2 regions of the Curtobacterium sp. 314Chir4.1 genome follow, and region 2 is predicted to be linked to the other one. Evidence: predicted binding sites of a transcription regulator. Region 2 holds the regulator's gene; the other holds the start of a gene.
The links. The regulator HspR, encoded in region 2, represses chaperone genes until heat shock. The targets are predictions, from matches to a motif close to AAGTTGAGTCNNNNNGACTCAACTT.
Positions count from the first base shown of each region.

Region 1: CRP27_RS16415 (Hsp20/alpha crystallin family protein) is a predicted target of HspR. The motif match lies at 2,418-2,442, and genes of this name have one in related genera.

Region 1 covers NZ_OCMI01000005.1:114,901-119,045, forward strand. Annotated here, with positions in the region: gene CRP27_RS16400 (aldo/keto reductase) at 1-394, opposite strand, end outside; gene CRP27_RS16405 (5-methyltetrahydropteroyltriglutamate--homocysteine S-methyltransferase) at 444-1,556, opposite strand; gene CRP27_RS16410 (hypothetical protein) at 1,594-2,211, opposite strand; gene CRP27_RS16415 (Hsp20/alpha crystallin family protein) at 2,466-2,897, shown strand; gene CRP27_RS16420 (hypothetical protein) at 2,909-3,232, shown strand; gene CRP27_RS18035 (hypothetical protein) at 3,329-3,544, opposite strand; gene CRP27_RS16425 (NAD(P)-dependent oxidoreductase) at 3,625-4,145, opposite strand, start outside.
Region 2 covers NZ_OCMI01000006.1:30,333-34,477, forward strand. Annotated here, with positions in the region: gene CRP27_RS17045 (pilus assembly protein CpaE) at 1-95, shown strand, start outside; gene CRP27_RS17050 (aldo/keto reductase) at 154-984, shown strand; gene CRP27_RS17055 (class I SAM-dependent methyltransferase) at 1,115-2,257, opposite strand; gene CRP27_RS17060 (heat shock protein transcriptional repressor HspR) at 2,292-2,702, opposite strand; gene CRP27_RS17065 (DnaJ C-terminal domain-containing protein) at 2,829-3,830, opposite strand; gene CRP27_RS17070 (nucleotide exchange factor GrpE) at 3,854-4,145, opposite strand, start outside.

The DNA of each region.
Region 1 (4,145 bases), on a different contig from region 2:
CGAGCCCGAGCCGTCCGAGGGACTGGTCGAGCGAGGCGAGCATGTACTTGCGCGAGCCCCAGTTGCCGTACGGTCCCGGCCACATGTCGTAGCCGGCCTTCGTCGACACCACGATCTCGTCGCGGAACGGACGGAGGTCCGACTCGAGGACGCGACCGAACTGCTCCTCGGCGGCGCCGGGCGGCGGACCGTAGTTGTTCGCCAGGTCGAAGTGGGTGACCCCACGGTCGAACGCGTGCAGCAGGATGTCGCGCTGCGTGGTGAGGGCTCGGTCGGCGCCGAAGTTGTTCCACAGCCCGAGCGAGATGCGCGGCAGCAGCAGGCCGCTCCTCCCCACACGCTGGTACGGGAGTCGCTCGTAGCGGTCGTCGGCGGGGCGGTGGACGTCAGGCATCGTTGCTCGATCCGGGTCGGGGACAGGCCGTCGTCGACGCTACCGTGTGTCAGCGCCAGACACGGTCGGCGACGTCGACGACGCTGCGGACCTTCGCCCACTGCTCGTCCTCGGTGAGCACGTTGCCCTCTTCCGTCGAGGCGAACCCGCACTGCGGGCTGAGCGCGAGCTGCCCGAGCGGCGCGAACTCGGCGGCGTCCCGGATGCGCTGCTCGATGACCGCCTGGTCCTCGAGCTCGCCGGTCTTCGAGGTGACGAGCCCGAGCACGACGACCTGGTCGCCCTCGGGCAGGAACCGCAGGGGCTCGAAACCGCCGGCACGGTCGCTGTCGTACTCCAGGAAGAACCCGTCGTAGCCGGTGTTGCCGAGGAGCTGCTCGGCGACCGGCTCGTATCCGCCCGAGGCGATCCAGGTCGACCGGAAGTTGCCGCGGCACACGTGCGTGGTGACGACGAGGTCCTCCGGGCGGCCGTCGAGCACGCGCCGGATGATCGACGAGAACCGCTCGGCGATGCCGTCGGTCTCGATCCCCCGCTCACGGGCCTTCGCCATCTCGGCGTCCGAACAGGCGTACGCCCACGCCGTGTCGTCGAGCTGCAGGTACCGGACCCCGACGGCGTAGAGGGCGGCGATCGCGTCCCGGTAGGCCTGCACGAGGTCCTCGGTGATGGCGTCGCGGCCGTCGTAGTGGTCCGTGCGGATCTGGTCGGCGTCGAGCCGGAAGTCGAACACGGTCGGCGCCGGGATCGTGAACTTCGGGGTGAGGCCGCGTGCGGTGGCCTCGGCGACGACGAACGCGGCGTCGGCGACGAAGGGGTGGTCGGCCGGGAACGACACCGGGCCCGTGACACGCATGCCCTTCGGCGTGGTGGTGACGCCCTGGAACGCGATGCCGTGGTCGAGCTCGACGACCTCGACGCCGTCCAGGCCGCCCCAGAAGTCGAGGTGCCACCAGGCGCGTCGGGCCTCGCCGTCGGTGGCGAGCTGCAGTCCGGCGGCCTGCTGTGCGTCCATGAGCGCGCGGATCGCGTCGTCCTCGACGGCACGGAGCGCGGCGGCGTCGATGCGGCGCTCGGCGAAGGCCGCGCGGGCCTCCTGCACGGGGGCCGGGCGGAGGAAGCTGCCGACGACGTCGGCTCGGAAGGGCGGGTGCTGACGCATCCCTCGATCGTACCGAAGCGGAACCACCGGATCGGGGTCAGACCTGGAACGCGTTCGAGACGGGCACCACGAGTACGAAGACGATCACGATGGCGATCGCGACCAGCGCCTTCGGACGACTCCCGGGACGCCCGTGTCGGAACATCTCGAGGACGGCGCTGTACGCGCGCGGCGACCACGCGGCCGCGACGATCCCGAGGCCGAGCAGGACGCCGAGCACCGTCGCGTTGCCGATGTAGCCGATCGCATCCGGCGGCAGTGCCGCTCCGGTGGCGGACACGGCGACGAGCAAGGACCACAGGGTGCTCACCCCGGTGATGCCCAACGCGCTGACGATCAACGCCGGGCCGGCGTACCGATCGATCCGACCGTCCGGCACGGTCATGTCGCGCACGGTCAGGAGGGCGAACACCGTGACGACGACCCCGATGACGATCACTGCGATGCGCCACAGCACCCGCTGCACGTCTCCGTCCGGCTCGACGACGGACACCACGACGTCGGACTGGATGCCGAGGAAGAACGCCGCGACGAGCGCGACGGCACCGGCCACGACGGCCAGTGTCCCGCTGCGCGGCTCCGTGATCTCCACCCCGGCTCCGACGGACGTGGAGACGCCACGCGGCCGACGGTTCTTCTTGCGCTGTTTACCCACGGCCCCATGCTGGCAGTGCGTGACCGACCCTCAGGTTTGTGGGTCGCCCCGTCTTCGAGGGACGTCATCGCTCGCGTGCCGCACGGACCGGGTGACGACACCGACCGACGACGATCCGGAGCACCGCCGCCTCGAGCCCTGCCCCTTGCCGAGCGACTTCCGAGGATTCTTTTGGCACTCTCCAGGCTCGAGTGCTAAAACGTTGACAGTTGAGTCGACGGGACTCAACAGCAGAGACGAAGGAGTTGATTTCGATGACGATGAACTTCGACCCGTTCCGCGAGCTGGACCGCCTCGCCGGCTCCCTGCTCGGCACCACCGGGCCCCGATCGATGCCGATGGACCTCTACCGCACGGGCGATCACTACGTCCTCGATGTCGACCTGCCCGGGATCGACCCAGGCTCCGTCGACATCGACGTGGACGGCTCCGTCCTGACCATCCGCGCAGAGCGCACCCTCGGCGCCCCGGAAGGCTCCCAGTGGCTCACCCGGGAGCGCCAGCCCGGCACCTACGTCCGTCAGCTCACACTGGGCGACGGCCTCGATGCCGAGCGCATCACCGCCGGGTACGACAACGGCGTGCTGAGCGTCACGATCCCCGTGAAGGAGTCGGCGAAGCCCCGCAAGATCGCCGTCACCACCGGCGCCGGTCGCGAGCAGCTCGCCGTCGGGAGCGGGGAGTAGGAGCGCCCACCGTGTCCGACCTCGTCAACGCGCTCGCCTCGGTCGCCGCCGTGACGGTCGCGCTCACACTGTCGAGCCTCGACCGGCGGACAGCGGTACTGCTCGGAGCGACCGGCGGCGTCATCGGGAACTTCCTCGCGTGGCTGTCCGCCCCGGGCGTGTGGGAGCGGTCGCTCGTCCTGCCCTGGATCGCCGCGGCCACGGGTACCGTCCTGCTCATCGCGGGCTGGAGCACCGTCCGCGCCTACGCCAGCCTGTTCGAGGCGCCGCCCGCCGAGGACACCGACACGGGAGCCGTGGTGACCTCCGGTCGGGCCGCCCACGGATCGCGGTGACCTGCGAGCAGTGATGAGAGTCCCGGCACCTGAGCCGGGACTCTCATCATGCTTGGTGACGCGCGAGACGCTCTCCAGCAGGTGTCCAATCCGCTGTCACAGATGGTCGACATGTGGTGCCGCTGCCGGCTTCGACGGAGACTGCGTGCGACCGGCGGTGCACGCGGATGGGGTTCGGGCCGCCCACCCGCCCGTGGCCCAATGGAGCAGCGGCAGCAGGACCCAGTTCAGCACCGCGACCAGGATCGCCGCATTGACGACCACCAGGACGAGATGTGGCAGCGCACCGGAGAGCAGCGGCGTGAGGCCCACGTTCAGCAGGACGCTTACAGGAAGGACGCCGCTGAAGGTGATGAGACCCGACCGCCACGTGCCGGGACGCAGCGGCGGCCTCACAGCGAGGAGAATCCGGCTCGCCAGCTCGGACGACGCAGATCGAGCCCACGAGCTCGAGCGCGTGCGTTGCTGACGGGTCGGCCCACGTCACCGCTCGTCGTGGCCTCGGGCGCAGGAGCGCCGACCCGGTCGGCGAAGACCGGCGCCCATTCGGTGCCGGCGGCCGGTTCGTCGTCGACGATGTTCCACGTCCCTGCCGGCCAGTCCAGGGCCGCGGAGATTGCCCGAGCCGCATCGTCGACGTGGATGAACGACGTGACCGTCTCGGTCGCTTGGAGCTTCCCGGCGCGTGCCGCGTCGGCGAGCGCCCCGTCCCGCGCGTACCAGGTACCGTCGCCGTACAGCTGGCCGAAGCGGAGCACCACACCCGTCTCCAATTCGTGCACAGCCGCTTCCAGAGCCACGACACCGTTGATGGTGGAGAGGCGCGGTTCCGGAGCACCCAGGTCCAACGGATCGTTCTCATGCGCGACGCCGTCGCCGGGCGGGTACACCCAGGAGATGCTCTCTGCGATCA
Region 2 (4,145 bases):
CGATCGCCGGCGAGACCCGGGCGTTCACCGAGTCGCTGGCCGCCGACGCGTACGGGCAGGCGCTGCTCGCGTACATCTCCGCCGCCCTGGCGTGACGCGCCCGGCTGAACGTTCCCGGAATGGCTCCTGGGGACCGTTTGGTTGCATGACACCATGACCGTTCCGAACATCACCCTGAACGACGGCAAGACCATCCCGCAGCTCGGCTTCGGCGTCTTCCAGATCGACCCCTCCGAGACGAAGGCCGCCACCCTGGCCGCGCTCGAGGTCGGCTACCGCCACATCGACACCGCCGAGATGTACGGCAACGAGAAGGAGGTGGGCGAGGCCATCGCCGAGTCCGGCATCGACCGCTCGGAGATCTTCGTCACCTCGAAGCTCAACAACGGCTTCCACGAGCCGTCGACGGCCCTCGAGAACGGCAAGAAGTCGGCCGACCTGCTCGGCGGCTACACCGACCTGTTCCTCATCCACTGGCCGCTGCCCACCGTGTCGGACTTCGTCCCCACGTGGAAGGCCCTCGAGGAGCTCTACCACGCCGGCACCTCCCGCAGCATCGGCGTCTCGAACTTCCAGGCGCACCACCTGCACCGCCTCCGCGACGAGACCACGATCACCCCGGCGGTGAACCAGATCGAGGTGCACCCGTACCTCACGCAGGAGTCGCTGCGCCAGGCGAACGCCGACCTCGGCATCGCGACCGAGGCCTGGTCCCCCATCGCCCAGGGCCTCGTGCTCGACGACGAGACCATCACGCGCATCGCGTCGGCGCACGGGAAGTCCCCGGCGCAGGTCGTGCTCCGCTGGCACATCCAGCGCGGCGACATCGTCTTCCCGAAGTCGGTCACGCGTGCCCGTGTCGAGGAGAACTTCGCGATCTTCGACTTCGAGCTCTCCGGCGAGGACATGACGGACATCTCCGGCCTCGACAAGGGCCACCGGACGGGTCCGGACCCGGACACGTTCGACTACGTCCCGGCCTGATCCTGGTCGTCTGACGCCGGGCGGGTGAACCGCTCACCCGACGACGAATGCGCACGGTCCGCCGTGCGCATTCGTCGTTTCTGCGCGCACTCCGCGCGCACCCTGTGGACAGGCCTGGACGCCGCCCGCGCTACGCCCGCCGCGACGCCGTCACGGTGAACTTCGGCGTCCGCGTCACCTCGCGCGTCGACCCGACGAGCCGCTCCAGCACGGGGCGGTACCGCAGGTGCGAGTTCCAGACGCACCACAGTTCACCGCCGGACTGGAGGATCGTGGCCGCGTTCCGGAACATCGCCTCGGCCGCGTCGGTGGTCACCGTGGTGTCCGCGTGGAAGGGCGGGTTGCAGAGCACGAGCTGCGCGGAACCCTCGGCGAGCTCGTCACCAGCGTCGGTGCGGAGGACCTCGACCCGGTCCGCCACGCCGTTCGCCTCGGCCGTCGCACGGGTCGAGGCCACCGCGATCGCGGAGACGTCCGTCGCGATCACCTTGAGCGACGGACGACGCCGGGCGATGGCCGCGGCGATGACCCCGTTGCCGCACCCGAGGTCGACTGCGACCCGGGCGGTCGGCACCGCGGCGTCCATCGCCTCGAGCAGCACCCGCGTGCCCTGGTCGAGCGAGGTCCCGGCGAACACGCCGCCGTGCGCGACGAGGGTCATCCCGAGGTCGTCGACGTGCACCGACCGAGGCCAGGGGTTCGTGGCGTCCGCCCGGGTGGCCGAGGCGCGGAGCGGGTCCTGCGCGATGAGGAGCCGCGACTTGCCACGACCCCGGGACGCGGTGACGTCGCCGAAGTACCGGCGCAGGACGTCGTTCTGGGACAGGTTCATGTGCTTCGACACCCCGCCGCAGAGCAGCACGACGTCGGGCGAGGCGAACCGTGCGACGGCGCGGGCGATCTCGTCGAGCCGGTCGTTCGACTTCGAGAGCCGCAGGAGCACGAGTCGCACGTCGCGGAACGCCTGCTCGAGCGAATCCGGGTGGTGGAAGCCGCGGCGGCCGAACGTGCCGGCGTTCGCCTCGAGCGCGCGCACGCCGACGAGGGAGTCCTGCACGACCCGGACGTCCGAGGCCCCGTGGACCGTGATGGCGCCGAGCGTCAGCACCCCGTAGCGATCGTCGACGACCGCGACCTCGCCCGGCTGCCGGAGGGCGTCGCCGTGCACGTGCGGGGCCTCGTCGAGGATGAAGCGGTCCGTGCCGTCGATCGCGATGAGGTCCGCGGCGTCGTCGTCACGGCGGCGGAAGAAGTCGGCGAAGTCCGGTGGCACGGCGCAAGCGTACCGATCAGCGGGCGGGTCGCTGTCAGCGCGGCCCGCGGTACAGCACGATCTGCGTGTTCCGCTGTGGGCGCATCCCCGCGCGCAGGGGGACAGCACCGCCAGTGGCCGAGGCGGCGAACACGCGCGCTCCCGGCCGGTTGATGAGCTGGTCGGCGAGGGCCGTCTCCAGCTCGCTCACGCGCGCTCGCAGCGCGCGGTTCTCGTTCTCGAGTTCGAGCACGCGGCGGATGCCCTCGAGCGAGACGCCCTCGGACCCGAGCCGCGCGATCTCGCGCAGCTGGGCGACGTCCCGCATCGAGTACCGGCGCGAGCCGCCGCGCGTGCGGCCCGGCACGACCAGGCCGAGCCGGTCGTACTGCCGCAGCGTCTGCGGGTGCATCTCGGCGAGCTCGGCCGCCATCGCGATCGCGAAGACGGGCGAGTTCTCGTCCATGTCGGTCATGGCGCGTTCCTTCCGTCGTCCGCGTGGTGGTGAAAACCAGCCTGGAGGCACGGCGCGCGTTCCTGACGGAGCCGCGCCGTGCCTCCAGGCCGGGTCTACTGCTGGTGGTGCGCAGCGCTAGCTGCGCGCCTTGGCGAGGAGGTCCTCGCGGGGGTTCTCGTCGGGCAGGGTCTCGGCGAGGGCCTCGACGGCCTCCCGCTGCTTGTCCGACAGGTGCGACGGCACCGCGACCTGGACGGTGGCGAGCAGGTCGCCGGTCCCGTTCTTGGTCGTGACACCACGGCCCTTGACGCGGAGGACGCGGCCCGACGGCATGCCGGGTGCGACCTTCAGCTTGACGGTGGAACCGCCGAGCGTCGGGACCTCGATCGTCGCGCCGAGCGCTGCCTCGACGAACGTCACGGGAACGTCCAGCCGGAGGTTCTGCCCGTCGCGCTCGAACACCGGGTGCTTGCGGACGGTGACGGTGACCACGAGGTCACCGGCCTCACCGCCGTCGGGCGACGGTTCGCCACGGCCACGCAGACGGATCTTCTGACCGTCGGCGACACCAGCGGGGATGCGGACGTTCACCGGGCGGCCGTTGCCCTGCGAGAGCTTGACGGTGTCGCCGGCGATCGCGGTGGTGAAGTCGAGCGTGGTCGTCGCGGAGACGTCCCGGCCCTTCGTCGGTCCACCGAAGCCGCGGTACCCGCCGGAGGACTGGCCGAAGCCACCCCCGCCGCCGAACATCCCGCCGAGGATGTCCTCGAAGCCGCCGCCGCCTGCCCCGCCCTGGCCGAAACGGACGCGCTGTCCGCCCCCGCCCTGGTTGAACATGCCGCCGAAGACGTCCTCGAAGCCGCCGCCCTGGCCCGGGCCACCCGCGGTGAAGCGGGCACCAGAGCCCATGGCGCGGACCTGGTCGTACTCCTGGCGCTGCTCCTTGTCGGAGAGCACCGAGTACGCCTCGCTGATCTCCTTGAAGCGGTTCTCCGCGGCGGCGTCCCCCGGGTTGGAGTCCGGGTGGAACTGCCGCGCGAGCTTCCGGTAGGTCTTCTTCAGCTCAGCGTCGCTCGCCGTCTTGTCGACGCCGAGGACCTTGTAGAAGTCCTTGTCGAACCAGTCCTGACTGGCCATGAATCCCTACCTCCTCCCCGCGCTCAGGCCGGGACCGCCACCGCGACCTTGGCCGCACGGAGGACGCGCTCACCGAGCTTGTAGCCCGGCTCGACGACGTCCGCCACGGTCTGGCCGGTGGCGCCCGGTGTCGGGAGCTGCACGATCGCCTCGTGGACGTTCGGGTCGAAGGACTCGCCCTTCTCGCCGATCTGCACGAGCTTGAACTTCTCGAAGCCGCCGCGGATCTTCTGACCGATGACCTGCATGGGGCCCTCGGTGAGGTCGCCGTGCGCCTCGGCGCGGGTCAGGTCGTCGAGCGCCGGGAGGAGTGCA